4 regions of the Cellulosimicrobium sp. JZ28 genome follow, and region 2 is predicted to be linked to each of the others. Evidence: riboswitches for the same ligand, from Rfam matches in the RefSeq annotation. Region 2 holds a riboswitch; each other region holds the start of a gene.
The links. A riboswitch is a leader RNA that binds a small molecule or an ion and turns the genes downstream of it on or off. The one in region 2 is predicted to bind thiamine pyrophosphate.
Positions count from the first base shown of each region.

Region 1: it holds a riboswitch for thiamine pyrophosphate, as region 2 does, so the genes downstream of both, BJP59_RS15160 (thiamine ABC transporter substrate-binding protein) here and BJP59_RS12960 (TenA family protein) in region 2, are expected to answer to the same signal.
Region 3: it holds a riboswitch for thiamine pyrophosphate, as region 2 does, so the genes downstream of both, BJP59_RS07590 (ECF transporter S component) here and BJP59_RS12960 (TenA family protein) in region 2, are expected to answer to the same signal.
Region 4: it holds a riboswitch for thiamine pyrophosphate, as region 2 does, so the genes downstream of both, thiO (glycine oxidase ThiO) here and BJP59_RS12960 (TenA family protein) in region 2, are expected to answer to the same signal.

Region 1 is NZ_CP017660.1:3,380,217-3,387,862, reverse strand. Features, by position in the region: gene BJP59_RS15170 (ABC transporter permease) at 1-1,220, opposite strand, end outside; gene BJP59_RS15165 (ABC transporter ATP-binding protein) at 1,217-1,987, opposite strand; TPP riboswitch at 2,297-2,401, shown strand; gene BJP59_RS15160 (thiamine ABC transporter substrate-binding protein) at 2,484-3,575, shown strand; gene BJP59_RS15155 (ABC transporter permease) at 3,664-5,379, shown strand; partial or broken gene BJP59_RS20360 (ABC transporter ATP-binding protein) at 5,379-5,902, shown strand; gene BJP59_RS20350 (hypothetical protein) at 6,098-6,478, shown strand; gene BJP59_RS15145 (DUF4235 domain-containing protein) at 6,546-6,866, shown strand; gene BJP59_RS15140 (response regulator) at 6,870-7,502, opposite strand; gene BJP59_RS15135 (sensor histidine kinase) at 7,592-7,646, opposite strand, start outside.
Region 2 is NZ_CP017660.1:2,877,816-2,885,461, forward strand. Features, by position in the region: gene BJP59_RS12950 (DUF6882 domain-containing protein) at 1-742, opposite strand, end outside; gene BJP59_RS20240 (helix-turn-helix domain-containing protein) at 810-1,292, opposite strand; gene BJP59_RS12960 (TenA family protein) at 1,406-2,158, opposite strand; TPP riboswitch at 2,149-2,277, opposite strand; gene BJP59_RS12965 (VOC family protein) at 2,364-3,290, shown strand; gene BJP59_RS12970 (VOC family protein) at 3,375-3,770, shown strand; tRNA gene BJP59_RS12975 (tRNA-Leu) at 3,813-3,889, opposite strand; gene BJP59_RS12980 (NAD(P)/FAD-dependent oxidoreductase) at 4,041-5,531, opposite strand; gene BJP59_RS12985 (hypothetical protein) at 5,723-7,129, opposite strand; gene BJP59_RS12990 (PadR family transcriptional regulator) at 7,129-7,461, opposite strand.
Region 3 is NZ_CP017660.1:1,649,603-1,657,248, reverse strand. Features, by position in the region: gene aspS (aspartate--tRNA ligase) at 1-139, opposite strand, end outside; gene BJP59_RS07605 (PPOX class F420-dependent oxidoreductase) at 420-887, shown strand; gene BJP59_RS07600 (Rv2578c family radical SAM protein) at 894-2,549, opposite strand; gene BJP59_RS07595 (hypothetical protein) at 2,593-3,030, opposite strand; TPP riboswitch at 3,176-3,295, shown strand; gene BJP59_RS07590 (ECF transporter S component) at 3,401-4,105, shown strand; gene BJP59_RS07585 (ABC transporter ATP-binding protein) at 4,098-5,927, shown strand; gene BJP59_RS07580 (energy-coupling factor transporter transmembrane component T family protein) at 5,924-6,535, shown strand; gene BJP59_RS07575 (hypothetical protein) at 6,538-6,711, shown strand; gene BJP59_RS07570 (M23 family metallopeptidase) at 6,729-7,397, opposite strand; gene hisS (histidine--tRNA ligase) at 7,427-7,646, opposite strand, start outside.
Region 4 is NZ_CP017660.1:774,627-782,272, forward strand. Features, by position in the region: gene BJP59_RS03485 (thiazole synthase) at 1-402, opposite strand, end outside; gene thiS (sulfur carrier protein ThiS) at 412-645, opposite strand; gene thiO (glycine oxidase ThiO) at 651-1,925, opposite strand; TPP riboswitch at 1,915-2,017, opposite strand; gene thiE (thiamine phosphate synthase) at 2,062-2,787, shown strand; gene guaA (glutamine-hydrolyzing GMP synthase) at 2,830-4,443, shown strand; gene BJP59_RS03510 (glycosyltransferase family 4 protein) at 4,448-5,608, opposite strand; gene BJP59_RS20275 (hypothetical protein) at 5,816-6,619, shown strand; gene BJP59_RS03520 (hypothetical protein) at 6,767-7,378, opposite strand; gene BJP59_RS03525 (PspC domain-containing protein) at 7,378-7,646, opposite strand, start outside.

The DNA of each region.
Region 1 (7,646 bases), 500 kb from region 2:
CCCGTCCCGGTGGGCCGGACGACGTCGGCGCGCATCGCCTCCACCGGGCGCACGAGCGCGGCGTGCCGCGCGGGCAGGGCGGCGGCGAGCACCGACACGACGACGCCGACCACGAGCGGGACGGCGACCCCCGTGGTCGTGACGGGCAGCGAGCCGGAGAGCTCCATGCCGACGGCGCCGAGCCCGCTGCGGGCGAGCTCCGCGAGGCCGAACCCGGCCCCGACGCCGAGCAGCGCGCCCACGGCCCCGACGACCGCCGCCTGCCCCACCACGGAGCCGAACACCTGCCCGGGCGACGCGCCCACCGCGCGCAGGAGCGCGAGCTCGCGCGTGCGGCGTCGGACGTGCATCGAGAACGTGGTGGTGATGATGAACGTGCCGACGAACAGCGCGAGGGCGGCGAACACCAGGAGGAACGTCGAGACGAACCCGAGCTGGTCGGTGATCGCCTCGCTCGTCTCGGCACGCAGCTCCGCCCCCGTCAGCGCCTCGGCGCCCGCCGGGAGCGCGGTCGCGACGGCGTCGCGCAGCGCCTCCGGGGAGACGTCGTCGGCCGCGTACAGAGCGACCGACGGGACGAGGTCGTCGGGCGCGTACGTCCCGGCGGCGGTCCCGGCGTCGAGCAGGACGATCGTCGCGCCCGCCATCGGTGCGGACAGCGAGACCTCGCCGACCACGCGCACGGGCCGCACGGCGTCGCCCAGCACGACGTCGGTCGTGTCGCCCACCGCGAGGCCCGACGCCGCGAGCGTCGCCGACTCGAGCGCGACCTCGCCACCGTCGCGGGGTGCGCGGCCGTCGACCACCTGCGGGCCGGGGTCGCGGGGGTCGTAGGCGACGCCGATGCTCGGCGCCTGGCTGCCGAGGACCGCGGTCCCGTCCGCGCCCACGAGCACGGCGGGACCGCTCACCTCCGGGAGCGCGAGCGCGACGTCGTCGCGCGCGCCGAGGTCGCGCGCCAGGTCCGCCGGGACGAGGCTGCGCGCACCGCCCACCTGGGCCGACGTCGACATCAGCGCGTCCCCGGCCGACGACGCGCCGCGCACGTACGCGTCCGCCTGGACCGACGAGGCGACGATGCCGTCGAACGTGGTCGCGAGCATCGCGCGCAGCGCGAACGTGCCGGTCACGAACGCGACGCCGATCGTCACGGCGAGGACCGAGAGGACGAGCTGCGCGCCGTGCGCGCGCACGCCGCGCAGCGCGATCCGGCCCATCATCGGGCGGCCGCCGTCGTCGCTGCCGGGGCGGCGTGCGCCGGGGCCGGCGCGGCGGGCGTGAGGGAGCCCAGCGTGTCGAGGACCGCCTGGGGCGTGGGGTCGTGGAGCTCGGTCACGAGGCGGCCGTCCGCGAGGAAGAGCACCCGGTGGGCGTACGACGCCGCGGTCGGGTCGTGCGTGACCATCGCGACGGACTGGCCGAGGTCGTCCACGGACGCGCGCAGGAAGCCCAGGACCTCCGCGGCGGCGCGCGAGTCGAGGTTCCCCGTCGGCTCGTCCGCGAGCACGATCGCGGGCCGCGACACCAGCGCCCGCGCGCACGCGACCCGCTGCTGCTGCCCGCCCGACAGCTCGGCGGGCCGGTGCCCCAGCCGGGGGCGCAGGCCCACGGCGTCGACCACGCGGTCGAACCACTCCCGGTCTACGGGGCGCCGGGCGATCGCGAGCGGCAGCACGATGTTCTCCTCCGCCGTGAGCGTCGGCACGAGGTTGAACGACTGGAAGACGAACCCCAGGCGCGTGCGCCGCAGGCGCGTCAGCCGGCGCTCGCTCATCGCGGAGACGGTCTCGCCGTCGACGACGACGGTCCCAGCCGTGGGGGAGTCGAGCCCCGCGAGGCAGTGCAGGAGCGTGGACTTCCCGGACCCGGACGGGCCCATGATCGCCGTCAGCCGACCCTTCTCGACGTCCACGTCCACGCCGTCGAGCGCACGCACCGCGGCCTCGCCGCGCCCGTACGTCTTCACCAGCCCGCGCGCGGTGGCAATCGCGGGTCGTGCACCGCCCTCGGCGCCCTCAGCGGGCGCGCCCTCGCGCGGGGTGCTCCGCCGTGCCGCACCTGTCGTCGTCACGTCCTCGTCCGTCCTCTCGTCGTGCCGCTGCGCGGGAGCGTCGTGGCTCGCCGGGCGGCGTCGTCCTGTGGTGGCCGCCGGGGCTCCCGGCGGCCGTACCGAACCTCCCGCGGCGCGCGTGCCCGCGGCATCGGGGACAGGCCCCGAACCGTCCCTGGTCCGCGGTCTCCGGTGCTCAGGGTTCTCTCAGGGGACTCTCCGGGTGAGGGGCCGGTGTAGGCTCGCGGTGAACGACAGGGGAGCTCCTGGAGGAGCTGAGAGTGCGGACCACCGCAGACCCTCGAACCTGATCCGGTTAGCACCGGTGGAGGAAGTCGGGATTCTCGATCACCTGCTCGCGCGGTCCGTCGCGCCCACCCGGCGCGCGGCTCGTCGGGCCGGTGGACCCCTCCTGAACGTCCAGGGAGGACACATGCAGCACACGACCACCGTCGCCCGCCGCGGCCGGGCCCTCGCGACCGGCGTGGGCGCGACGCTCGCGCTCCTCGCCCTCGCGGCCTGCTCGGGTGGTGACGGCGCCGGGGGCGACGACGCGTCGTCGGGCAGCGGGGGCACGGTCACCCTGGTGACCCACGACTCCTTCGCGGTGAGCGACGACGTGCTCGCCGCGTTCGAGGAGGAGAGCGGGCTCACCGTCGAGCAGGTCGCGCCCGGCGACGGCGGCGCGCTGGTCAACCAGCTGATCCTCACGAAGGACTCGCCGCTCGGCGACGTCGTGTTCGGGATCGACAACACCTTCGCGTCGCGCGCGATCGACGAGGGCGTCCTCGAGCCGTACACGCCCGCGGACGTCTCGGAGTCCGCCGCGTCGTACGCGGTCGGCGACCGCGGTGAGCTCACCGCCGTCGACCTCGGGGACGTGTGCGTCAACGTGGACCACGCGTGGTTCGCGGACGCGGGGATCCCCGAGCCCGTGACGCTCGAGGACCTGGCGAAGCCGGAGTACCGGGACCTCCTCGTCGTGACCAACCCCGCGACGTCGTCGCCGGGCCTCGCGTTCCTCCTCGCGACCGTCGGGGCGTTCGGCGAGGACGGCTGGGAGGACTACTGGGCGGACCTGCGCGCCAACGGCGTGAAGGTCGTCGACGGCTGGTCCGACGCGTACTACGTCGACTTCTCCGGCTCGGAGGGCGCGGGGCCGCGCCCGCTCGTGCTGTCGTACTCGACGTCGCCCGCGTTCACGCTCACCGAGGACGGCTCCGCGTCGACCACGGGCGCGCTGCTCGACACGTGCTTCCGCCAGGTCGAGTACGCGGGCGTGCTCGCGAACGCGAAGAACCCCGAGGGCGCGCAGCAGCTCCTCGACTTCCTCGTGAGCGAGACGTTCCAGGCCGACGTCGCCGACCAGATGTACATGTACCCCGCCGACGACTCCGTCACGCTGCCCGACGGCTGGGCCGAGTTCGCGCCGCTCGCCGACGAACCCTTCGAGGTCGCGCCCGCCGACGTCTCGGCGCACCGCGACGAGTGGATCAAGGCATGGACGGCGACGGTCGTCGACTGACCCCCGGTCCCCGAGCGACCACGGCTCTCCCTCGCGGGGTAGAGCCGTGGTCGCTCGGGGTAGAGCCGTGGTCGCGCGGGGGAGAGCCGTGGTGAGGGGTCGGGAGGTCCGGCGGGGCGGCGTCGGGCGCGGGGTGCTGTGGGGTCTGGCGGCGGCGGTGCCGCTCGCGTTCCTCGGGGTGTTCTTCGCGTGGCCGGTCGTCACGCTCGTGGCGCGCGGGTTCGTCGGGGACGACGGCGGCCTCGACCTCTCGGGGTTCGCGGAGGTCTTCTCGGAGCCCCGCACGTGGCGGATCGTCGGCCTCACGCTCTGGCAGGCCGTGCTCGGCACGGCGCTGTCGCTGCTGCTCGGCGTGCCCGGCGCGTACGTGCTGTACCGGTGCCGGTTCCCCGGGCGCCGGGTCGTGCGCGCGCTCGTCACGGTGCCGTTCGTGCTCCCGACCGTCGTCGTCGGCGTCGCGTTCCGGTCGTTGCTCGTGCAGGGCGGCCCGCTCGGGTTCCTGCGGCTCGACGAGACGTTCGCCGCGATCGTCGTCGCGCTCGTGTTCTTCAACTACTCCGTCGTGGTGCGCACGGTCGGCGGCCTCTGGGAGCACCTCGACCCGCGCGCCGAGCAGGCGGCGCGCGCCCTCGGCGCGACGCCGTGGCGCGCGTTCCGCACCGTGACGCTCCCGGCGCTCACGCCCGCGATCGCGAGCGCCGCGTCGATCGTCTTCCTCTTCTGCGCGACGGCGTTCGGCGTCGTGCTCGTGCTCGGCGGCATCCGCTACGGGACGATCGAGACGGAGATCTGGATCCAGACCACGCAGTTCCTCGACCTGCGCACCGCGGCGGTGCTGTCGGTCGTGCAGCTCGTGGTCGTCGCGGCGGCGCTCACGGTCGCGAATCGCACGCGGGCCCGGCGCGAGCGCGCCCTCAACCTGTCGTCGTCGGCGTCGTCCGCCCACCCGCTGCGCCTGTGGCGCGACGGCCGCCCGACGGGCGACCTCGCGCCCGCGGCGCTCACCGCGGCCGTGGTGGTCGTGCTCGTCGGGCTGCCGCTCGGCACGCTCGTCGTGCGCTCGTTCCGCGTCCCGGGCGGCGGCTGGGGCCTCGACAACTACGCGAACCTCGGCACCACGGGCGGGCGCAACGCGCTGTCCGTCACCGTGTGGGAGGCGGCGGGCAACTCGCTGCGCACCGCCGCGCTCGCGACCGTGCTCGCCGTCGTGATCGGGGGCCTCGTGGCGCTCGTCGTGTCCCGGCGCCCGCGCTCGCGCGGCGGGCGGCGCGCGATCTCGGTGCTCGACTCGGTGTTCATGCTCCCGCTCGGGGTCTCCGCGGTGACCGTCGGCTTCGGCTTCCTCGTCACGCTCGACCGGCCGCTCGGCCTCGACGTCGACCTGCGCACGTCGGGGCTGCTGGTGCCGATCGCGCAGGCGGTCGTCGCGACGCCGCTCGTCGTGCGCACGGTCCTGCCGACGCTGCGCGCCATCGACCCGCGCCTGCGCGAGGCCGCCGCGACCCTCGGCGCCGCGCCCGGGCGCGTGTTCCGCACGGTCGACGGCCCGATCGCCGCGCGCTCGCTCGGCCTCGCCGTCGGGTTCGCGTTCGCCGTCTCGCTCGGGGAGTTCGGCGCGACGTCGTTCCTCGCCCGCCCGGACAGCGCGACCCTGCCGGTCGTGATCTTCCGGCTCATCGGGCGCCCGGGCGCCGAGAACTACGGCATGGCGCTCGCGGCGAGCGTCGTGCTCGCGCTGCTCACCGCGACCGTGATGCTGCTCGCCGAGCGGTTGCGCGGCGACCGACCCGGAGGAGAGTTCTGATGGTGCAGACCGACCCCGCCCCCGCGCGCGCGGGCGCGCCGGAGCCGTCGCGCCCCGGCCCCGGCACCGGGGAGGCCGCCGGGCTCGCGGTGCGCGACGTCGTCGTGCGGTACGGCGGGCGCGGCGACGGGGGAGCGCGCACCGACCCCGGCACGACGGCGGTCGCGGGCGTCACGCTCGACGTCGCGCCCGGCGAGGTGCTCGCCCTGCTCGGGCCGAGCGGCTGCGGCAAGTCGAGCCTGCTGCGCGCCGTCGCGGGGCTCGAGCCGGTCGCCGCGGGCTCCGTGGCGTGGGACGGCCGCGACCTCACGGGCGTCCCCGTGCACCGCCGCGGGTTCGGGCTCATGTTCCAGGAGGGCCAGCTCTTCCCGCACCGCGACGTCGCGGGCAACGTCGCCTACGGGATCGCGGGGCTGCCGCGCGCCGAGCGCGACGCGCGCGTGGCCGAGCTGCTCGACGTCGTCGGGCTCGCCGGGTACGAGCGGCGCGCGGTCGCGACGCTCAGCGGGGGGAGCGCCAGCGCGTCGCGCTCGCGCGGTCGCTCGCGCCGCGCCCCCGCCTGCTCCTGCTCGACGAGCCCCTCTCCGCGCTCGACCGGGGGCTGCGCGAGCGCCTCGCGCTCGACCTGCGCGAGGCCCTGCGCGCCACCGGCACGACGGCCGTCTTCGTCACCCACGACCACGACGAGGCGTTCACCGTCGCCGACCGCGTCGCCGTCATGGACGCGGGCCGGCTCCTCCAGGTCGCGCCGCCCGAGGACCTCTGGCGCGCGCCCGGGTCGCGCCGCGTCGCGGAGTTCCTCGGCTACCAGGCGTTCGTCCCGCACGGGCCGGGGAACCTGCTCGCGGTCGGTCCGCGCGGCCTGCGGCTCGCGGGCGAGGGCGTGCCGTCGTCGGACGACGCGTGGGACGCGACCGTCGTCGGGAGCGTGTTCCGCCGCGGCGCGGTCGAGGTGACCGTCGACGTCGACCTGCCCGGCGCCGACGGCGGTGCGCCCGCCCGGCTGGTGGCGCTCGCGGGCGCCCCGTCGGTCGTCGAGCCGGGCGACCGGGTGCGGGTCGTCGTCGACCCGGCGGGGTGCGCCGTCGTGCCGGCCTGACGTCCGCGGCGGGCCGCCCGTGGCCGTGCGACGAGCGAGAGCGCCGCAGCCGACCTAGCGTCGGGGGATGGACGACGTGACGACCGGTGACCACCCCCCGGAGAAGAACGGCAGCAAGTCCGCGAAGATCCTGTACCGCCCCGTCGGCATCGTCAGCTCCGTCGTGGGCGGGCTCGTCGCCGGGCAGGTGTTCAAGCAGATCTACAAGCGGGTCTCGCCCGGCCACCGCAAGGACGCCCCGACACCCCTGCAGTCGGAGTACCCGCTCAAGGAGATCGTGCTCGCGGCACTCCTGCAGGGTGCGGTCTACGCGGTGGTGAAGGCGCTCATCGACCGCGGCGGGGCGCGCGCGTTCGAGCGCTGGACGGGGGAGTGGCCCGGCGACTGACGGTCAGTCGAGGCCCGCGGCGTGGACGAGCAGCGCGACCTGGGTGCGGTTCTCCAGCCCGAGCTTGAGCAGCACGCTCGACACGTGGGCCTTGACCGTCGGGACGCTGAGGAACAGGCGCGCGGCGATGTCCGCGTTCGTCGCGCCGCGGCCGAGCTCGACCGCGACGTCCCGCTCGCGCCCGGTGAGCGCGTCGAGCGCGGCCCGGGCCCGCTCGCGCTGGCCGCCCGCGTCGGCGACCGACGTCATGAGACGCCGCGCGATCTCCGGTGACAGCACGGGCTCGCCCGTCGCGGCCGCGCGCACGGCGGCGACGATCCGCTGGGGCGGCATGTCCTTGAGCAGGTAGCCGGACGCCCCGGCGTGCAGAGCGCCGACGACCTCCTCGTCCGTGTCGAACGTCGTGAGCACGACGACGGCCGGCGCGTCCGGTCGCGCCCGCACGCGCCGCGTGGCCTCGATCCCGTCGACGCGCGGCATGCGCAGGTCCATGAGCACGACGTCGGTCGGGTGGGCGTCGAGCACGGCCGTCACCTCCACGCCGTCGGCGGCCTCGCCGACGACCTCGATGCCGTGCGCGCCGTCGAGCATGAGGCGCAGCCCGGCGCGGACCAGCGCGTCGTCGTCGACGATCACCAGGCGGGTGCGCGCGGTGCCCGGGACGACCGCTCCGGCGTCGTGGTGGTCGCTCCCGCGCGGGGCGCCCGCGCCCCCACCCTGCTCCGTCACGCGTCCCACGGTAGCCGGACGTCGAGCACGAACCCCGCGTCCCGCGCCCCG
Region 2 (7,646 bases):
CAGCGGCCTCGGGCGCAGCGGCCTCGGGCGCGGCGGTCCGTCGGGACGACGCGGAGATGCCCGCGATCCGTCCGCGCTCGTCGAACCGCACGGTCACGGTGCCGTCGGGCACGTCCAGCACGACGGCGCCGGTCCCGTCCTCGACGGCCGGCAGGCCACGTGCGCTCGCGTAGGACGCGACGGCGCGCCGGTGGTCGACGACCGTGACGGACAGCAGCCCTTCGCTCAGCGTCCGCACGACGCGCGGCACGCTCGGTGCCGGCAGGGCGAGGTCGGCGTCGTCCAGGAGGAACCACGCCCGCGTGCCGCCGCCGACGGGGGCGCTGTAGTGGGCGAACGAGCCGGTCACGGCCTTGGCCGCGAGCGCGAGCCGGTGGGCGAGGTCGTCGGCCAGCGGGAGCTCCGGCTCGGCGGCCTCGCGCAGCCCGGTCCGGCGCGTGCTCTCGGCGGCGGTGAGCACGGCGTCGGGGAAGCCGTTGACGTTCTGCCACGCCCACATCCACGTGCCCGGCCCGGGCGCGGCCGTGCCGAGGAACTGGAGGCGGCACGTCGCGGTCCCGCCGTCGGGCGCGGTGAAGGTGAAGACCCCGGTGGTCAGGTCGGCGGCCCAGGCGTCGTCGCCGTGGAGGTCCGTCAGGTGGAGCTGGTGCTCGTGGGAGAGGAACGCGGCGTCGTCGACGAGGTCCTGGAGGGCCGGGACGTCCTGGGCTGCCGTGCCGTGCGCGGTCTGCGGCTCCGTCATGGACCGACGGTAGCGGCGCGCACGGCGCCCGGCCCCCGCACGACACGCGGTGCGACGGGACCGCCGCTCAGGCCGCGAGGAGCAGGACGTCGCCGGCGCGCGCCGTCGGACGTCGGAGCGTCTCGGCGACGGGGAGGTCCCGCACGGGCTCGCCCACCGGGGCGACGTGCCGTGGCGCGGAGAGGGCACCGCGCTCTCGCGCGGAGGACAGCACGCGGACGGGCGCGAGCGGCCGGAGCTCCTCGCCCGTGCGGGCGACGAGGTCGACGAGCCGCAGGCCGAGGGCGCCGCACACGGCGGCGAGGACCTCGGACGACGCCTCCTTGCGCCCGCGCTCCACCTCGGACAGGTAGGCGGTGGAGACGCGCGCGGCGGCCGCGACGTCGACGAGCGTGCGCCCCTGCGCGAGCCGCGCCCGCCGCAGGATCCCCCCGATGACGTGGCGCAGGAGGGGCTCCGCCCGTCCGCCCGCCCGGGAGCGGGGGCTGGGCGTCACCCCGTCCGGCACCACGTCCGGCAGCGTGCCCGGCACCGCGCTCGTCGCGTCCATGCGTTCACGCTACCCGCGGCCCACCCGAGTGCCGAGGCACCCGGGTGGGTATCTGCTGCTGGCGTAAGGCCGGGCGCACGACGCGACGCCGGCCGCGCGCCCGGCCGGACGGGTCACCAGCGCTCGAGCGACCAGGCCATCTGCCAGAAGCGGATCTCGTGGCGGCAGCTCAGCTCGAACGCGCGCTCCATGCGCGCGCGCTCCGCCTCGCCCGCGTCCGCGGCGAGCGCGTCGAGGCGTGCGCGCAGGTCCGTGAGGACGTCCTCGGTGCGCTCGGCCGCGTAGAACTGCCACCAGCCCGCGAGCGGGTGGTCGTCGCCGAGGGCGCCGGGCGTCGTCTCGCGCTCGCCGAGCCAGAAGCGCCGCGCGGACCAGATGTAGGTCCACGGGCACGGCAGCAGCGCGGCGAGCAGCACGCCGAGCGAGTCGCGGCCGGCCGCCGTCATGTGGTCCACGTAGGCCTGCGCGCTCGGCGCGAGGCGGTGCGTCTGCGCCTCCTCGTACGTCACGCCGAGGAAGTCGCACATCGCGTGGTGCGCGTGCGACTCGTCGTCGAGGAGGAATCCGGCCTTGTCATGGAAGTAGGCCGCCCACGACCGGTCGGGCGCGAGGGCCATGCCGAGGCCGTAGCAGCGTAGGTAGGCCGTGAGGTACTGGTGGTCCTGGCCCACGTAGTGGCGGACCGCGGCGGGCTCGACGGAGCCGTCGCGCAGCCCGGCCAGGAAGGGGTGGTCGTAGAACGTCTCGAAGAGGTCCGCGTACCGGCGGGCGAGGTCGGCGGTGAAGCCGGTCTCCTCCTGCCGGACGAGCGCGGTCGGGTCGTCCGCGAGGACAGGGTTCAGGGTGATGGCAGCAGGCGTCGTCATGCCCACGTTCCTCCGCTCGTGCTAGCGAGATCAGGTTCGACGGGTCCGGGCGGCCGTACCGCTCGTCTCAGTCCCTCGGCCCAGGCCGTGGCCTGGGCGGGACGCCCCGCGTGGTTCGCGCCGACCCTAGCAAGGACGACGTGGCTGCGGCAGCCCTCGCCACGGCGTGGGAATATAGTTGTAGCGACAACAAGTTGGAGGAGACATGACCACGAGCACGCCGGGCGCGCCGACCGACCGCCTCCTGTCCCCGTCCACGAGCATGGACGCCGTCACGCTGCGCGTGGGCGACCTCGAGCTCATGACCTCGTACTACACGGGCGCGTTCGCCCTCGCCCCGCTCGAGGAGCGGTCGCGCGGCTCGGAGGTGCACCGTGTGCTGGGCCGCGGCCGCACACCCATGCTGCGCCTCGTGCACACGCCCGGGCTGCCGCCCGTCGACCCGCGCCAGGCCGGCCTGTTCCACACGGCCTTCCTGTTCGACGACGGCCCGAGCCTCGCCGCGACCGTCTACCGCGCCGCGCAGGACCGCCGCGGCACCTTCGTCGGGTCGAGCGACCACCTCGTCAGCGAGGCGTTCTACTTCACCGACCCCGAGGGCAACGGCGTCGAGCTCTACACCGACCGCCCCCGCGAGACGTGGGTGCGCGAGCACGGCCAGATCCTCATGACGACGACGTTCCTCGACCCGAACGCCTACCTGCGCACGCACCTCGACCAGGAGACGTTCGACGCCGGCCCCTCGCTCGCGGGCCGCGTCGGCCACGTGCACCTCCAGGTGGGCGACGTCGCGACCGCCCACGCCTTCTACGTCGACGCCGTCGGCTTCGAGGCGACGCTCACCGGGTACAGCGGGGCGCTCTTCGCGTCCGCGGGCGGGTACCACCACCACGTCGCGATGAACGTGTGGAACAGCGCGGGCGCCGGGCCCCGCGCCGCGAGCCTCGGGCTCGGCGACGTCGCCGTCACGGTGCCGGGCCGCGAGGACCTCGACGCGCTCGTCGCGCGCCTCCGCGCCCGCGGGCTGGAGCACGCGGACGACGGCCGCTCCGTCGTCGTGCACGACCCGTGGGGCACGCGCGTGACGCTGTCCGTCCCGGGTACCACGACCGAGGAGCTGCTCGCGCGCTGAGGCGCGGCGCCCCGGGCACGGAGCGCGCGCCCGGGGCACGAGGCGCACGATGGGAGGACCCGCCGAGCGCACCGAGGAGCGACCGTGTTCCGCAGCCTCTTCCCCGTCCTCACCGTGGCCGACCTCGACCGGTCCCTCGGCTTCTACCGCGACCTGCTGCGCGGGACGGTCGAGTACGCGTTCCCCGACGACGGCCCGCCCGTCTACGTGAGCGTGCGCGTGGGCCGGTCGCCGCTCGGGCTCGGGCAGGGCGACCCGCCTCCGGCGGACACCCGCGTCGTGCTGTGGGTGTACGTCGACGACTGCGACCGCGCCGTCGAGCACCTCGCGGCCGCGGGCGTGCCCGTCCTGGAGCCGCCCGCGGACCAGCCGTGGGGCGAGCGCGTCGCGCGCGTACAGGACCCGGACGGCACCGTCGTGATCCTCGGCCAGGAGGCCGCTCTCCCGGCCGAGCCGGAGGGCCCGACGGGGCTGTCCTAGCCCGGGGAGGCCTGGCGCCTCGGAGCCGACCGCCCGTCGGCATGGTGCCCCCACCGGGACTCGAACCCGGAACACGCCGGGTTTAAGCCGGCCGCCTCTGCCAGTTGGGCCATGGGGGCGCGGGCCGAATCTACCGCGCGCGCGGGGCTCCCCGGGCCCGTCGCCACGACGGCCGCCCGCTCGGGACCGGGACGCGACGAGGGGCGAGCCGCACGCGCGGCTCGCCCCTCGTCGTCGGGCACGACGGCCGGGCCGGGCCCGGCCGCGACCTCAGGAGGCCTTCGCCGCCGGCGTCCGGTCGTCGGCGTCGACGGTGCCCGCACCGGACTCCGCCGCGGCCGCCGAGCCCTGCGCGGTCTGCTTGACCGGGTCGCCGTCCTTCTTGGGCGGGACGGACGCGGCGCGGAACTCCGCGCGCGGGTCGTGCAGCGAGCCGAGCGACACGAGCTCGCGGCCCATGAGGAACTGGCCGATCCAGCCGATGAAGATGCGGATCTTGCGGTTCCCCGTCGGCATCGCCATGACGTGGTAGCTGCGGTGCATGAGCCACGCGAGCGTCCCGCGGAGCTTGAACACGCCGAACAGCTCCGCGACGCCCTTGTACAGGCCGAGCGACGCGACCGTACCGACGCTCTTGTGGCGGTACTCGACCGGCGGCTCGCTGTGCAGCTCGAGCGCGAGGTTGTCGGCGAGGCGCGTGGCCTCACGGATGGCGTGCTGCGCGTTCGGCGGGCAGAACTTGCCCGGGTTCAGCACGTCCGGGACGGCGGCGCAGTCGCCCGCGGCCCACGCGTTCGGCACGACGTTGCCGTCGGCGTCCGCGACCTGGAGCGTCGGCAGCACGGTGATGCGGCCCAGCTTGTCGACGGGGAGGTCGGACGACTCCTTGAGGACCGGGTTCGCCTTGACGCCCGCGGTCCACACGATCGTGTCGGAGTCGAACTCGACCCCGGTCGACGTGACGACGTGGCCGTCCACGCACGACGACAGGAACGTGCTGAGGTGGAACTCGATGCCGCGCTTCTTCAGCTCGTCGAGCGCGTACTGCGCCATGGGCTCGCTCAGCTCGGGCAGGATGCGGCCCGCGCCCTCGATCATGACGAAGCGGAGGTCCTTCTCCTCGATCGTCGCGTAGTTGCGCGTCGCGTAGCGGGCCATGTCCTCGATCTCGGCCAGCGCCTCGATGCCCGCGAACCCGCCGCCGACGAACGTGAACGTGAGCATGCGGCGACGCAGCTTCTCGTCCCACGTGGACGACGCGACGTCCATGCGGTTGAGCACGTGGTTGCGGACCGCGATGGCCTCCTCCACGTTCTTGAAGCCGATCGCGTTCTCCGCCAGGCCCGGGATGGGCAGCGTGCGCGACACCGAGCCGAGGCCGACGATCAGGTGGTCGTACGTGACCGAGTAGTCGTCACCCTCCTCCGGGTGGATCGTCACGCGGCGGTCCGTGTGGTCGATCGAGACGACCTTGCCCTGGAGCACGTCGACGCCCTTGAGCGCACGGCGGTGCGGCGCGACGACGTCGCGGCCGTCGATCGAGCCCGCGGCCGCCTCGGGGAGGAACGGCGCGTACGTCATGTACGGGCGCGGGTCGACGACGACGATCGCCGCCTCGCGGCGACCGAGCTTCTTGCGCAGCCGGCGGGCGGCGTACAGACCCACGGAACCGCCGCCGAGGACGACGACGCGGGGCACCTTGCGGGGCCGCGGCGAAGCGGTCTGGGCACGGCTGACCGAGGTCAGGTCATTCTGAGGCATGGTTCCAGAGTATTACCGGTTGCGGCACAGGCGAGCCGGAGCGTCCGCCTGACGGGCGTGACGCGCCCCACGCCGCACGGACGGACGGGCACAGAGGCGGGCACACGCGGGCACAGGCGACATTCCGCAGGGCCCGGGGCCGGGGTGGTGCGCCGCCGTCCGCGGTCGGCGCACCACCCCGGGCCTGCCGGTCAGCCGATCGCGCCGACGACGGGCGTCGGGCCGGTCGGTGCGGGCGGCACCCCGCCCGTCGGCGGCGTCGCGGGGGCCTCCTGCGACGGCGCCGGATCGCCCTCGGCCGGCTCGTCGGCCGGCGCGTCGCTGGCCCCGCCCGTGCCCGACGACGTCTCCCCCGTCCCGACGCTCGACGGCACCGCGGTCGGTGCCTGGAGGAACGGCCACGGCATGTCGCGCGTGCGCGTCCCCGTCGCGGGGACGGGGCGGCCGTCGCCCTCGGGGTACTCGACGTCCTCCCCGGCGACCGCGCGCAGCGGGTAGACGTTCCACCGCTCGCGCCCGTCCGTCGAGACGGCGGGCTGGAAGTACCACGTGCCCTCGACGTCGGGCACCGCCCACGCCCCGGAGGCACCCTCCTCGGTGATCGTGCGGACCTGGCGGCCGCGGTCGTCGAAGACCTGGACGTCGCGGAGCGGCTCGCCCGCCGCGTCGTAGACGAAGAGGTTGGACACCTGCGCGCCGTCGACCCACACGCCCGCCGTGCCCGGGGAGTCCCCGCTCCCGAACGACACGCTGCTCACGAGGCCGCTGCTCGCGTCGCTGCGGCCCTGCTCGTAGCCGCGGTCCCACGCGTACGGGCTCGACGCGCTCGCCGAGGCGGCGACGAGGACGGCGGGCACGGCCGCGACGGCCGCGGCGACCGACAGCGGACGGCCGACCTTCCGCAGCCCGCGGGTGGGCAGCCACCGGCCCCGGCCCCACTGCACGCTCACGACGACCGCGATCAGCACGACGACGCGCGCGGACAGGTCCGGCGGGAGCACGGCCACCTGGTATCCCGCGACCAGGGCGAGCAGGAGCGTCGCCACGACCCAGCCGCGCAGGATCCACCACGCGGGCGTGAGGGCGCGCAGGAACTCGGCCGTCGAGGCCCACTGCGGCGACGTGGTGACGGGCTGCCACCCCGCGCGCCAGTCCGCCGCGAGCATCTCGCCGAGCCCGGCCAGCCGACGGCGCACCCCGGGGCGCGGGCCGCGCGCGGCGCCCGGGACAGCAGGAGGCAGACCGGCCGCGGTGCGCAGCTCGGCGGCGTACTCGGCGGGCGGACCGAAGAACGCGACGAGGTCGAGTCCCGTGTCGTCGAGCACCTCCGCGCCGTCCGTGCCGTCTGTGCCGTCTGTGCCGGCCGGAGCGCCGTCGGACGACGCCGGAGCGGGGGCGCGGCGCGGGAGCGCGCCGGGCGCGTCGACGACCGCCTCGGCGAGGTCGGCCTCCAGCCCGTCGGCGAGCTCCTCGACCTGGTCGGGGCGCAGGTCGGCGAGGTGCGCGCGCACCTCCTGGGCGTAGGCGTGGACGTGCCCGTAGAAGGCCCGTCCGACGGGCGCGCCGGCGGGCGGCTGCGCGGGGGTCGTCGTGCTCATCAGGCGGCCACCTCTCCGGTCCGCAGCAGCGCGGACACGGTGCCCGCGAACGTCTGCCACTCCTTGCGGTGCAGGTCGAGCATGGCCCGGCCCTGCGGGTTGATCCCGTAGTACTTGCGGTGCGGCCCGGCGTCGGACGGCACGACGTAGGTGGTCAGCGCCCCGCCCGCGTACAGGCGCCGCAGCGTCCCGTACACGGACGCGTCCCCCACGTCCTCGAGCCCCGCCGCGCGCAGGCGCCGCACGACGTCGTACCCGTACCCGTCCTCGGCCTCGACCGCGGCGAGCACCGCCGCGTCGAGCACCCCCTTGAGGAGCTGCGTGGTGTCCATCCGTCCCTCCGTCGGGCGTGGCCCCGGTCCGTCCCGGTGCTCGGCCACCGGGATCACGGGATGCACACTACCGTGCGATGCGCAGTACCGTGCACACGACACGCCCCTCGCCCGAAGACGCCGGAGCCCGGGCCGCGGGCACCGGGCGGCCGGTGCCACGCGACGCCGGGCTCGGCGGTCGGGCA
Region 3 (7,646 bases), 1.2 Mb from region 2:
GGGCGATGCCGGAGGCGTCGCGCAGGTCGATGAAGGCGACGCCGCCGTGATCGCGCCGACGGTCGACCCAGCCCGTGAGGGTGACGGTCTGACCGGTGTGCTCGGCCCGCAGTGAGCCGGCCGTTCGGGTGCGCAGCACGGAGGGTTCCTTCCAGGTGGGCGGTGGGGGGTCGCGCTCCCGGAGCGGGGGCGCGTCCACTGAAGTCTAGTGCGGGCGGGCGGGCGGCTCGACCGGATACCTCCGACCGGAGGCGGTCGACGGTCCGCTCTCGACCGGCGGGGCGACCGGATACCGTGGCGGTGCCGCCGCGACGTCCCGTGGCGGCACCGCCGGGACCGGCGCCGCGCCCGCGGGCGCACGGGCCGACCGGCCGCGGCAGGGCCGTCCGGCCCGCCGCCCGCACGAAGGAGGGTCACCCGTGGCACGCACCATCGCGACGAACCGGCGCGTCGAGCGCGACGAGCTCGAGGAGTTCCTGCGCTCCCGGCACGACGGCGTCCTCGTCACCACCCGCGCCGACGGCCGTCCCCAGCTCAGCCCGGTCACGTACGGGGTCGACGACGCAGGTCGGGTCGTCGTGTCGACGTACCCGGAGCGCGCCAAGGCGGTCAACGTGCGCCGCGACCCGCGCGCGTCGCTGCTGTCCCTGGGCGAGCGGTTCTCCGACCCGTGGGTGCAGGTCGATGGCGAGGCGGAGGTGATCGACCTGCCCGAGTCGGTCGAGCCGCTCGTCGACTACTACCGCGCCGTCGGCGGCGAGCACCCGGACTGGGACGAGTACCGCGCGGCGATGGTCACCCAGGGCAAGTCGCTCGTGCGGCTGACGATCACGCGCTGGGGACCGGTGGCGACGGGCGGCTTCCCGGCGCGCCTCGCCGACGCCTGAGACAGGTCAGAACAGGACCTGCTCCACTCCCCCGCCGACGACGTCGAGCCCGCCGCCGTCCACCGGCATGCCCGCGAGCGCCCCGCCGTGGATGTCGCGCGCGTCCTGCGGCGTCGGGTCGACGGCGAGGCTGCCGGCCGGGTAGGCGCCGTCCGTCGGCGGCCCTGGCCGGCGGTGCCGGTCGCCGGGCTCGCCGCGGCGGAACCGGCCCTCGACGCCCGCGGGGCCGCGGTGGCCCGCGACCCCGAACCCGCGTGCCTCGAGCATCGGCCGCACCCGGTCCCACAGCCAGGACCGGTACGCCGTCGAGGCGTACGTGCCGCGGGCGTACACGCGCTCGTACCCGGGGACGAGGCGCGGGTGCTCGCGCGCGAGCCAGCCCATGTACCACTCGCGAGTGCCGGGCTTGAGGTGCAGCGGCAGCACCGTGACGCCCGTCGCGCCCGCGTCCTTGACGGCGTCGAGCAGCTCGGTGAGCGCGCGGGTCGAGTCGGTGAGCCACGGCAGCACGGGGGCGACCATGACGCCGCACGGTAGACCGGCCTCCCGGACCGTGCGGACGAGGTCGAGCCGCGCGCGCGGCGAGGGTGTACCCGGCTCGACGCTCGCCTGGAGCTCGGGGTCCAGAAGCGCGAGGGACACGCCGATCCCGACCTCGACGCGCGAGGCCGCGTCGACGAGCAGGGGCAGGTCGCGGCGCAGGAGCGTGCCCTTGGTCAGCACGGACAGCGGCGTGCCCGACCCTGCGAGCGCGTCGATGATGCCGGGCATGAGGCGGTAGCGCCCCTCGGCGCGCTGGTACGGGTCGGTGTTGGTGCCGAGCGCGACGGCCTCGCGCGCCCAGGACGGGCGGGCGAGCTCGGCCCGCAGCACGTCGTCGACGTTGACCTTGACCACGACCTCCCGGTCGAAGTCCTCGCCCGCGTCGAGGTCGAGGTACTGGTGCGTGGGGCGGGCGAAGCAGTTGTGGCTCACGACCCCCGCGGCGACGAAGTCGCGCGTGCCGGTCGTGATGTCGACCAGCTCCGTCGTCTCCCCCGGCCCGTCGAGTGCTTCCAGCGAGTCGACGCGCAGCGCCTCGCCGCCGGTGACGTCCTGGCCGTCGAGGACGGGCCGCCCGTCCGCGAGCGCCGCGGCGCCCGGCCCGACGAGCACGTCGCCGAGCGCCAGGCGGGCACGGTGCCCGGCACCGCCGACGACGTGCCGCCACCCGCGCTCGGTGAGGAACCGGTGGTCGCCGCTCGCCACGAGGCGCGTGCCGTCGGCGAGGGTCACGCGGTAGGCGCGCTTGCGGGTGGTCCAGCGGTCGAGCACCCGGGTGCGCACGTAGCGCCGGTACGCGCCGTGCGGGGCGGTGCCGACGATCTCGTCGCCGACACGCAGCTCGCCGATCGGCCGTTGCGTGCCGTCGGCCAGCAGCACCGGGGTGGCGGGCGCGAGGCAGTAGGAGCACGCGTGGCTGCACCCGCGGTAGGGGTTGACGGTCCACCGGAACGGCATGCGCGACATCGCCGGCACCTTGGACAGCGCGCTCTTGGCGGTGACCTCGTGGAACGTGATGCCCGCGAACTCGGGCGTGCGCACGCTGCGGACGAGGCCGACCCGCTCCAGCCCGGGGAGCGCGCCGTCGTCCGCGCCGAGCGCCTGTCCGTCCCACCGCATCGCGCTATTCGAACAAACGTTCGAACGAGCTGTCAAGGGCGGGTCATTCGTCGGCGGACCACGCCTTGAGCAGCGCCAGGTTCCCGAGGGGGATGTGGTGGCCGATGCGCGGATGGTCCAGCGCGACACCGACGACCCCGGCCGCGCCGAAGGACGCGACGTAGTCGATCGCCGCCGGCACGGGTACCCCGAGCAACGGCACGGCGCCTGTCTCGTCGTCCGCCAGACCGAGCGCCCGGGCCGCCTCGTCCGCGCGCGCGGCGCTGCTGTAGAGGCAGATCATGGGCCCCTGGTCCGCAGCGACGGCGTACGGACGCGGCTGGTCCTCGGACCCCCGCGCGATGAAGAACCACGTGCCGAGGTGCACCGTCTGCCGCCACAGCGCGATCTGGGCCGACGTGTCGCCCGCGGGCGCGCTCCGCACGGCCTCGTCGAGGCGGTCCAGCTCGGCGACCGCGGCGGGGTCGTTGTCTCGGGTCATGCGCACTGCCTCGTTCCTCGTAGTCGGAGCCCGTACCCGGGTCCGCGCGGGCGCCTCGTCGCCGTCACCTTCTCACGGCGGCCGGGCGTCCCGGTGGGTGAGACGCCGGGATTGTCCGGCGGGCGTCCAGGCCCTAGGGTCGGGCCGAACGCCCCCGGGGAGCGCACGAGCGCTGAGAGTGCAGGCCGGACACCCGTCCCTCCTGCAGACCCGTGGAACCTGATCTGGTTCGTACCAGCGAAGGGAGCAGGGCGGACGTCACCGTCCCCTGCGCGCTCGTGCCCGTGCCCCGCGCGTGCCGTCCGCGCGGGGGCGGCGGTGGCGCGCCGTCGTGCACCCCTCGCCCCGGGGGCCCGACGGAGGGAAGCGCATGACCGAGCCCCGCACCACGCCGCCCCGGGCGACCCCGCCCACCGCCACGCCCGACGACCGACCCGACGGCGTGGGTCCCACGCCCGCCCCTCGGGACCGCGCCGTCGCCACTCCCCCGAGCCGTGCCCGACGCCGCGGCCTCACCCTCCACGAGACCGTCCTCGTCGCCGTGCTGGGGGTCGTGTTCGGGTTCGTCTACTGGGCGTTCGTGCAGCTCTGGGCCCCGCTCCAGCTCGCCATGGGACCGCTCGCGGACCTCGCCGCCAACGTGCTCGCGGGCGCGTGGATCGTCGTCGGCCCGCTCGCGACGTACATCGTGCGCAAGCCGGGCGTCGGCGTCCTCACCGAGACGCTCGCGGCGCTCGTCGAGGTGGTCTTCCTCGCGTCGCCCGCCGGCCCGCTGCTCGTCCTCGTGGGGCTCGTCCAGGGCGTGGGCGCCGAGATCCCCTTCGCCCTCACCCGATACCGCCGCTACGGCTGGTGGGTCTTCGTCGCGTCGGGCGTGAGCGCGGCGCTCTTCACGTACGCGTTCAACGCGGTCCGCTTCGGCTGGATCGGGCAGGACTACGCGATGCTCCGGCTCGGCGTGCAGGTCGTCTCGTGCGTCGTGCTGTGCGGGATCGCGGCGCGCCTCCTCGGCGACGCGCTCGCCCGCACCGGCGCGCTCGACGCCTTCGCGATCGGGGCCGACCGCCGTGGCTGAGGCACCGACCGCAGCACCGGAGGTCACGCCGGACGCCGTGCCCGGCGACGTGCCCGACGCCGTCGCCGCCGCCGGCCTGACCGTCACCGTGGGCCACGACGGCACGCGCGTGCTCGACGACCTCACCCTCACCGTCCCCGCGAGCACCGGGCTGCTCGTGCTGGGCCCCTCGGGCTGCGGGAAGTCCACGCTGCTGCGCGCGCTCGTCGGCGTCGTGCCCCACACGCTGCCGGGCTCCGTCGCGGGGGACCTGCGCGTGACGGGCGTCGACCCGCGCGACACGACCCCGGCGGCGCTCGCCGCGCGCGTCGGCCTCGTCCAGCAGCGGCCGGGCGACCAGCTCTGTCTCGCCCGCGTCGACGACGAGTTGCGGTTCGCGCTCGAGAACCGGGCGGCGGACCCGCGCACGATGGACGCCCGCGCGACCGCCGCGCTCGCCGCCGTCGGCGCGGACCACCTGCACGACCGGCCGACCCACGCGCTGTCGGGGGGCGAGGCGCAGCGCGTCGCCCTCGCGGCGGCGCTCGTCGCCGACCCCGAGCTCGTGGTCCTCGACGAGCCGACGGCGTTCCTCGACCCGGCCGCGGCGCACGAGGTCGGGACGCTCGTGGGCAGGCTCGTCCGGGCGCCCGGACAGGACACGCCCGACACCCCCGGCCGGTCGGTCGTGCTCGTCGAGCACCGCCTCGACAACGTCGGGACCCTCCCGACCGCGACGCTCGTGCTCGACGACACCGGTCGCGTCGTCGCGCACGGCCCCACGACCGCCGTCCTGCGCGCGCACGCCGCCACGCTCGCCGCGCTCGGGTGCTGGCTGCCGCTCGACATCCGGCTGGAGCGTGCCGGAGCCCCGGGCCCGCTCGGCGCGCCCGCGACCGACGCCTGGCTCGTCGACCTCGCGCGCGCCGACCCCCGCGCCGCGGACCCCCGTGACGCAGACACCGGCCCGGCGGCGCTCGCCCCTGACCGCCCGGTCGTCCTCCGCGCCCGTCGCCTCGCGGTGCATCGCGCCGCGGCAGGCCGCCGGCGGCGCGGGCGGGACGAGACGCCGGTGGTGCGCGACGTCGACCTCGACGTGCGCGCGGGCGAGGTGCTCGCGGTGGTGGGGCCGAACGGCGGCGGCAAGTCGACCCTCCTGCGCGGGCTGGCGGGACTCGAACGGACCACGGGCGAGGTCACGACGGCGCCCGGCGCGCCCGTCGCGATGGTGTTCCAGGACCCGGAGCACCAGCTCCTCGCGCGCACGGTCCGCGACGAGATCGCCTGGTCGGCCCGGCTCGCGCGGCTCGACGACGTCGACGGACGCGTCGCGCGCACCCTCGACGCGTTCGCCCTCACGCACCTCGCCGACGCGAACCCGTACCGGCTCTCCGGCGGCGAGCAGCGGCGACTGTCCCTCGCGACGGCGACGGTGCTCGACCCGCCCGTCCTCCTCGCCGACGAGCCCACGTCGGGGCTCGACCGCGCCCAGGCGGACGCCGTCGCCCACGCGCTGCGCGAGCGCGCCGACGCGGGCGGCGCGGTGGTCGTCGTCACGCACGACCTCGCGCTCGTCGCGGCCCTCGCCGACCGTGTCGCCGTCGTCGTCGGCGGCCGGCTCGTGGCGCTCGGGCCGCCCGCCACCGTGCTGGCCGACGACGCGCTGTGCCGGCGCGCCCGCCTGCGCCGTCCTCCCCTGCTCGCGTGGTGGGCCCGCACGGGCCGCCGGCACGGCGTGGACCCGGGCGCGCTCGTCCGGGCGCTCGACGCCGCCTCGGGCACCGCCGTCGCGGCCGAACCCCCAGAGACCGCGCCCGCAGCCCTCGCGGAGGTCGCCCCGTGAGCGCTCCGCACAGCACGCCCCTCGGGCGCTGGAACCCGACGGTCAAGCTGGCGACCGTCCTCGTCGTGTCGACGGGTGCGCTGCTCGTCACCGACCCGTACACCCCCGCGATCGGGTGGGTGCTCTCGGTCGCGGCGCTGCTGGTCGCGGGACGCGTCCCGGTCCGCACGCTCGCCCTCGCGCACGTGCCCTTCCTGGTGTTCGCGACCAGCCTGCTGGTCGTCAACGTCGCCACCCGGCCCGGCGGCGACCCGGTAGACCTGGGCCCGGTCACCGTCGGCTCCGACGGCCTGACGATCGGCGCCGGGCTCGCCGTGCGCACGCTGCTCGTCGGCGCCCTCTCGCTCACGGTCGCGGTGACGACCGACCCGGTGCGCCTCATGACGAGCCTCCACCAGCACGGGCGGCTGCCCCTGACGTGGACGTACGCGGTGCTCGCGGCCCACCGGCTGCTCGTCGAGCTGCCCGACGCCTGGCACACGATCCGCTGCGCCCAGGCCGTGCGCGACCCGCGGCGGCGCCCCGGCACGCTCCCCCGGTCCCCCGCGCGCTCGGCAGCGCCGCGTTCGCCCTCCTCGTCGGCGCCGTGCGCCGGTCCGAGCGCCTGACCGTGGCGCTCGAGTCGCGCGGCCTGGGCTCCGGTCCGCGCACCACGGCGCGGCCCGTCCCGCTCGGCGTGCCCGACGTCGTCGCCGCGGTCGCCGTGCTGGCCGTCGCCGCGGCGGTGGTCGTCGTCGGGGTCCGTGCGGGCTGGGTCACGGGGCTGGGCGCGCTCACGGCGTGAGGCTTGCCGGACCGCGGTCACGCAGGCTCGACGACCGCGCCCTCCGCCGGGACGCCGAGGTCCACGACGCGCGACGAGCCGTCGCGGGACCGCTCGCGGAAGCCCCGGAAGACGAGCGGTAGCCCGCGGGCGGCGAGCGCGTCCGGCGCGTCCATGGCCTGCACGTGCACGTGCGGCTGCGTCGAGTTCCCCGAGCTCCCGCACCGGCCCAGCTCGTCGCCCGCCTCGACCCGTCGGCCGGGCACGACGGCCACGGACCCGGCGCGCAGGTGCGCGAGGACGACGTACGTGCCGGGCGGGTCGAGGGCGAGCACCACGTGGTTGCCCGCGAGCGCCGCGGCACCGCCGCGCGCCCGCGCCGCCTGCGTGAGCGCGTAGCCGAGCAGCGCGGTGGGCGACCGGCGGGCCTCGTGGTCGGGCTCGCCGTCGTGCACCGCGACGACGGTGCCCGCCGCCGGGGCGAGCACGGGCCGCCCGAACGCGACGAACCGTTCGGGCGGCTCGGTGCTCAGCGCGGTGCGCCAGTCGCGCACGGCGGCGGTGCGCCGCCCTCGGACGGCGACGAAGTCGATCGCGTACGTCGTCGCGAAGAGGTCGGTGCCGTGGCTCGGCACGCGGCGCGCCGGGCTGTTGCGCACGAGCCACGTCCCCTGGAAGGGCAGGGCGAGCTCGACCGGTCGCGTCACGGCGCCCTCCCCTCCCCGGTGCGGCGGGGTCAGCCCTCCGCGGGCACGACGCGCGGGAAGCGGTCCTCGGCGGGCGGCTCCCACGTCGCCGCGTCGGCGTCGACCTGCTCCCCCGAGCGGATGTCCTTCACCTGGTCGGGCGAGCGCGTGCCGTCGTCCTCGACGCGCCCGGGGAACCAGACGAACGGGATGCCGCGCCGGTCGGCGTAGCGGATCTGCTTGCCGAACTTCGCGGCCGCGGGTGCGACC
Region 4 (7,646 bases), 2.1 Mb from region 2:
GACCGGGTCGGGCAGGAGGGTCACGTCGTCGGCGATCACCTCGAGCTTGACCCACTCGGTACCGCACGCCTCGCGCGCGAGGTGCGCGGTGAGCACGGCCTCCCGCACCGAGAAGCACCCGGCGGTGTTGGGCAGCGCGCGGATACCGAGGCGGGCGAGCAGCGCCCAGATCCCCGCGTCGGGGCTCGCGTCCCCGCCGGCGCGGACGGCGACGCGTCGCATCGCGACGGTCGTGAGGGCGGTGCCCGACGCGACGAGCGCGTCCTCGAGCGTGAGCAGGTTCGCGGCCCCACCGGTGCCCATGACGAGGCGCGACCCGATCGGGGTGCCGGCGACGACGAGCGGGTCGTCGGCGCCGGTCGGCCCGCTCGCGGTGGCGGGGGAGACGTCGGTCGTGGTCATGGGTCCTCCTCAGCCGCCCTGGACGGCGGTGACGATCTCGATGCGGTCCCCGGGCGCGACGACGGTCGTCGCCCAGGCGCCGCGCGGCACGACGGCGTCCCCGACGGCCACCGCGACGCCCTGCGGCGTGCCGTCGGCGACGTAGGCGGGGACGAGCGCGGCGACGAGCCGCTCCAGGTCGACGTCGCCGTCGAGCGGGTACGGCTCGCCGTTGACGAGCGCGGTGGGTGCGGGTGCGGTCACGGGTCTCACCTCGGTGTCGTGGCGGTGCGGGCGAAGCGGTCGGTCCGGGCGGTGGCGAGGGCGGTCGCGACGTCGTCGCCGTGCTCGCTCCCGCCGAGCGCGAGGAGCCTGCCGAGCCCGGCGACGACGGCGTCGGCCGTGAGCGGGGCGAGCAGGATGCCGTTGCGGCCGTGGCCCGTCGCGAGGTGCAGCCCCGGGACGTCCGTCGGCCCGACGAGCGGGAGGTTGTCCGGGGTCGCGGGGCGGCCCCGCGGCGTCACCTCGACCAGCGCGGCCTCGTCGATCCCCGGCAGGAGGGCGCGGGCGTCCCGCAGGAGCGCGAAGACGCCGCCGGCGGTGGCGCGGCGGTCGTCCGGGTTCTCCTCGGTGGTGGCCCCGACGACGACCTCCCGGTGCCCGGCGCGCGGGCCGGCAGGCTCGGGGTCGCGCGGCACGACGTACACCGGCCGACCCTGCACGAGCCCGCGCACGACGTGCTCGAGCGCGAGGTCCGGGCCGGCGTCGAGCCGCAGCGTCTGACCCTTCACCGGGCGCGTGGGCACGACGACGCCCGGCACGTCCGCGAGGAGGGCGCCCGACTGCCAGCCCGCCGCGACGACGACCGCACCCGCGCGGTGGAGCCGGCCGGCGTCGTCGTGCACGCCGACCACGCGCCCGGCATCGAGCGCGAGCCGGGTCGCGGACGCGCGGACGACGCGCGCCCCGGTGGCCGAGCCCGCACCCGCGGCGTCGCGCCCGCCGACCGCCGAGAGCAGCGCGGCGTGCGTCGCGCGCGGGTCGACCGCGTGGTCCGCGGGGGCCCACGCCGCCCCGGCGACGCGCGGGCCCAGGTACGGCTCGCGGCGGCGCGCGTCGGCGACGGTGAGCTCGTGCGACGCGAGACCGTGCGCGGCGTGCAGCGCGAGGACGCGGCGGAGCAGCGCGAGGTCGTCCGCGTCGTAGGCGAGGGTGAGCGTCCCGGCGATCCGCAGCCCGACGTCCGCCCCCGTCGCCGCGCGCAGGTCCGCGGCGAACGCCGGCCACGCCGCGGCGGCCGCGAGGTGGAGCCGCAGGGCGGCCTCCTCCCCGAAGTCGGCCTCGGTCACCGGCGCGAGCATCCCCGCGGCGGCATGCGTCGCGCCCGCGCCCGGCGCCGGGTCGAGCACCGTGACGGTCAGGCCCGCGCGCGCCGCGCGCCACGCGACGGCGAGACCCACGATCCCGCCCCCCACGACGACGACGTCACGCGCGCCGTCGGGCACGACGGAGCCACCCGCGGACGGGTGGACGGACAGGCTCATGTGCGCTCCCTTCGCTGGCATGACCCAGATCAGGTTCGACGGTCGGCGGCGACGCCCTCTCAGCCCCGTGCGGGGCTCCCGTGCTGTCGGCCACAGTACCTCCTGCCGTGGGCCCGCCGAGGCTAGGCTCCCGCGGGTGAGCTCCGAGACCTCCACCACCCCGGCCACTCCCGCCCCGTCGGCAGGGGACGCCGCACGCGCCCGGCTCGCCGACGCGCGGCTCTACCTCTGCACGGACGCGCGCGAGGAGCGCGGCGACCTCGAGGACTTCCTGCGGGCGGCGCTCGCGGGCGGGGTGGACGTCGTGCAGCTCCGCGACAAGACGCTCGACGTCGCGCGCGAGCTCGAGCTCCAGGAGCTCGTCGCGCGCGTCGCGACGGAGCACGGCGCGCTGTGGGCCGTGAACGACCGGGCGGACGTGGCGTCGGTCACGGGCGCGCCGGTCGTGCACATGGGCCAGGGCGACCTGCCGGTCCTGGCCGTGCGGGCGCTGCTCGGCGCGGGGCCCGTGCTCGGCCGGTCCACGCACTCGGCCGCGCAGGCGGCCGCGGCAGAGGCCGACCCGGCGGTGGACTACTTCTGCGTGGGCCCGCTGTGGGCGACCCCGACGAAGCCGGGGCGGGCCGCCGTCGGCCTGGACCTGCTGCGCGACGTCGCGGCGACCCGGCCCGCGACGCCCTGGTTCGCGATCGGCGGGATCGACGCGGACCGGCTCGACGCCGTCCTCGACGCGGGCGCGACCCGGATCGTGGTGGTGCGCGCGATCACGGCGGCGAGCGACCCGGAAGCGGCGGCCCGCGCCCTGCGCGAGCGCGTCGCGGCGCGCGTCGCGGCGCGCGCCGAGGCGCGCACCGACGCCTGAGACGCGGGACGAGCCCCGCCGCACGGCGACTATCCTGGACGGGTGACGTCACCCGCCACCGCTCCCGACACCCCCACCACCGCCGAGGTGGCCTCGACCCCGCGGCCCGTGCTCGTCGTCGACTTCGGCGCCCAGTACGCGCAGCTCATCGCGCGCCGCGTGCGCGAGGCCAAGGTCTACTCCGAGATCGTGCCGCACACCTTCACGGTCGAGCAGATGCTCGCCAAGGACCCGGCCGCGATCATCCTCTCGGGCGGCCCCTCGTCCGTGTACGCGACGGGTGCCCCGTTCGTCGACCCGGCGCTGTTCGAGGCCGGCGTGCCCGTCATGGGCATCTGCTACGGCTTCCAGGCCATGGCGAAGGCGCTCGGCGGCGAGGTCGCCCAGACGGGTCTGCGCGAGTACGGCGGCACCGAGGTCGAGGTGTGCGCCGCGGGCGTGCTGCTCGACGGCACGCCGCAGAACCAGACCACGTGGATGAGCCACGGCGACGCCGTGCACCGCGCGCCCGAGGGCTTCGAGGTCCTCGCGACGTCGTCGGGCTCGCCGGTCGCCGCGTTCGAGGACCGCGAGCGTCGCCTCTACGGCGTGCAGTGGCACCCGGAGGTCAAGCACTCCGCCCACGGCCAGACGGTGCTGGAGCACTTCCTGTACGACGGCGCGGGCCTCGCCCCGGACTGGACGCCCGGCAACGTCATCGCGGACCAGGTCGCGGCGATCCGCGCCCAGGTCGGCGACGCGCGCGTCATCTGCGCCCTCTCGGGCGGCGTGGACTCCGCCGTCGCCGCGACGCTCGTGCAGCGCGCGGTGGGCGACCAGCTCACGTGCGTGCACGTCGACCACGGGCTGATGCGCGCGGGCGAGGTCGAGCAGATCGAGCGCGACTTCGTCGCGGCGACGGGCGTCAACCTCGTGATCCGCGACGAGAAGGAGCGGTTCCTCACCGCGCTCGCCGGGCACAGCGACCCGGAGACCAAGCGCAAGATCATCGGCCGCGAGTTCATCCGCGTGTTCGAGGACGCGGCGCGCCAGATCGTCGAGGACGCGGGCGAGCACGGCGCCGAGGTGAAGTTCCTCGTGCAGGGCACGCTCTACCCGGACGTCGTCGAGTCCGGTGGCGGCGAGGGCGCGGCGAACATCAAGAGCCACCACAACGTCGGCGGCCTGCCCGACGACCTGCAGTTCTCGCTCGTCGAGCCGCTGCGCACCCTGTTCAAGGACGAGGTCCGCGCGGTTGGCCGCGAGCTCGGCGTGCCCGAGGAGATCGTCGCGCGCCAGCCGTTCCCCGGCCCCGGGCTCGGCATCCGCATCGTCGGCGAGGTCACGGCGGACCGCCTCGAGACGCTGCGCGCCGCCGACGCGATCGCGCGCGAGGAGCTCACGAAGGCCGGCCTCGACCAGGAGATCTGGCAGTGCCCGGTCGTGCTGCTCGCCGACGTCCGCTCGGTCGGCGTCCAGGGCGACGGCCGCACCTACGGCCACCCGATCGTGCTGCGCCCCGTCTCGTCCGAGGACGCGATGACGGCCGACTGGACGCGCCTGCCCTACGACGTGCTGTCCGTCATCTCGACGCGCATCACCAACGAGGTCTCCGAGGTCAACCGCGTCGTGCTCGACGTGACGAGCAAGCCCCCGGGCACCATCGAGTGGGAGTGACCCCCTAGCGGGACGGGCGGGCCCGACGATCCACGGCGATCGTCGCGGCCCGTTCGTATGCCCGCTCCACGTCGGCGAGCACGCGCGGCCAGCCCGCCGACGACGGCACGTCCCGGTTGTGGGCGACGATCCGGTCGAGCAGGCCGTCCTCGGTCGCGAGGCGCACGAGCGCGTCGGCGAGGCCGGCGTCGTCGTCCGCCACGAGCGCGTCGACGCCGTCGATGAGGCGCTCCGCGACGCCCGACTGCGAGCGCGTGAGCACCGCCAGCCCGGCGGCCTGGCCCTCGAGCGCGGCGATGCCGAACGCCTCCTCGACGGCGGGCGCGGCGAACACGTCGGCGCGCGCGTAGAGCCGCTGGAGGCCCGTCGCGTCGAGGCGGCCGGGGAGCGACACGACCGACCCCAGCCCGTGCTCGGTGACGAAGCGCCGCGCGTCGGCCAGCTCGGGGCCGTCCCCGGCGAGCGTCACGTGCAGCGCCCCCTCGGGGAGGCGCGCGACGGCGTCGCGCACGACCTCGAGGAACGGCAGCACGCGCTTGCGGGGCGCGAACCGCGTCGCGGCCACGACGTGGACGGCCGAGCCCTCCATGCGGTCGGCGCGCTCGGTGCGCGGGACGCGCCACGCGTCGAGGTCGAGGCCGTTGTGCAGCACCACGACCTCACCGTGGTCGCCGACGATGCGGCGCAGGGGAGCGGCGGTCAGCTCGCTCACGGCCGACCACAGCACGGGCCAGCGGGACCAGCGGACCACGCGGTCGAGCCCGGCGAACGCGCGCTCCGCGCCGCCCCAGACGCTGTGCACGGTGAGCACCGCGGGCAGCCCCGCGCGCACGACCGTCCGCAGCGACGCCTGGGTGGAGGGCGTCAGCACGCCCATGTGCAGGTGCACGACGTCGGGCCGGTCGGCGCGCAGGACCTGCGCCACGTGGTGCGGCGCGCGCGGGTGCACGGGGTAGCCGCCCGGGACGCGCGCGGCGAGCCGGTGCACCGTGACGTCACCGTCCCGCTCGGTCGACACGCCGTGCGCGCCGGGGCGCGCGGGCGTCGTGCAGACGACCGCGACGTCGTGACCGGCGGCCGCCTGCTGCTGCGCGAGCCGCGCGACCTGGGTCTCGATGCCGCCGAGCAGCGGCAGGTAGCAGTCGGTCAGGTGGGTGATGCGCACGGACCGCATCCTCCCATCCCGGCCCCGGCGGACCGCGCGGTCGCCGCCGCGCCCGCCCTGAGGTGCGCGTTCGCCGCGCGGTGGGCGTCTCCCGTCGCTACCGTGGGCCCCGTATGGGTGGTTCGACCGTCCCGTGACCGGCCCGCACCCGCGGGCCGTCTCGCGCGGGCGGCTGCAGGTGGGTCCTGACGAAGGGGAGAACGCGCCATGTCGAGCACCGTCACCGTCACACCGACGAAGGGGGCACGGGGCATCGGCCTCGTGTCGATCATCGCGGGCATCATCCTTCTCCTCGCGGGAATCGGCACATGGATCGTCGTGTCGAACCAGCTGTCCGCCGAGGAGATCACCGTCTCCGACGACGCGTCGTTCCTCGCGGGGCGCCACGTCAACGGGCCGCTCACCGCGTACGCGCAGGCCGAGGTCATCAACAAGCACGCGCTCGAGGCGAGCGACGGCAAGACCTACGCCGAGCTCGACCAGGACGACCCCACGCGCCAGACCGTCATGACGGCCTCGTTCCTGCGCGCGTCGCTGTTCACCTCCGTCGTCGCGTTCGGGGTGTGCGCGCTCGTCATCGGGCTGGGCATCCTGTTCATCCTCGTCGGCATCGCGCTGCGCCGGCTCGCGGGCGGGCCGAGCGTCGCCGTCGAGACCCCGGGCGGCTACTCGTCGTCGGGCGACCTGTCGGACGCCGGTCGGCACGCCGCACCCGCGCACGCCGCGCCGGGGCACGTCGAGCCGTCGCCGACGGCGCCTCCGGTGCGTCCCGAGCCGACGTCCCCGGGTCGCCCCTCCGCGCTCTCGACCCCCGGCGCCGAGGCCCGCGCGGCCGCTCCCGGCACGACGGCGACGCCCGTCGAGCCGACCGGTGCCGCCGGGACGGGCACGCCGAGCGCTCCGGGCTCCTCGCCCGCCGCCTCGCCCGACACCCCGACGACGACCGGGCCGACCACGCCCGAGCACCGGGCCGACGGCCCGACGCGGCGGGGCGACGAGCCGACCCCCTGACCGTCCCGGCAGCCCGTCCGGACGCCGAGGACCCGCTCCCACCGGGTCGCACCGGGGAGAGCGTGCGGGGCGGCGTCGCTCGGGCACACCGAGGGCCGTGGCACGACGTGCCACGGCCCTCGGCGTACCCGGAGGTCCCGGTGCGGCTCAGCCCCGGCGGCGTCGTGCCCCGGAGACGATCGACCCGACGACGAGCGTGACGCCCGCCGCGGCGAGCACGACGATCGTCGCGAGCCCCAGGTCGACCCGGGCACCGAGCGCGGCCGCGAGCACCACGACGGCGAAGGCGACGATGACGAAGCCCCACACGATCGTGGCGACGCGCGGGCCGCGCCGCGGGAGCGGGCCGGGGTCCGCGCCCGCGCCGGGCGCCCCGCCCGTGGACGACGGGTCGGCGCCCGACGCCGTCGGGGCCGCGCCGTAGAGCGGCGCACCAGTCGACGGGGCACCGGCCGACCGGGCACCGACGGGCGGCGCGTCGGCGGGCGGCCCGTCGACCGACAGCGGGTCGGCCGGCGGCATGGCGGGCAGCGGCGTCGTGGCGCCGACGTCGGTCAGCGGTGCCGCGGCCGGGAGCGGGGTCGTCGCGGGGGCGTCGGCCGCGGGCGTCACGGCGGGGAGCGGGACCGTCGCGTCCGTCCCGGACGCCTCCCGGCGTTCCTGCTGCTGAGCCGGCTCGGGGCCCTGCGTGGGTGCGGGGTCGAACAGCTCGTCCCCGAGCGGCCGCGTGTCGTCGTCGCGGCGGTTCTCGTCGTTCATCAGTCCTCCTCGATCGTGACCTGGCCGGCGCCGACCTCGACCTGCAGCACGAGCAGCGGGTCGTCGCCCGCCTGAACCTCGTCGTTGTCGAACGTCACCGGCTGCGTGCTGACCCCGCCGATCTCCTGACGGTCGCCGTCCACGTGCCAGCGCGCGTTGCCCGCGAGCACCTGGACCTCGGCGCGGACGGGGACGCCGTCGGGCACGACGACCGTCGCGTCGCCCGCGCCGAGCCGGACGGGGACCTCGACGGGCGAGCCGGCGGTCG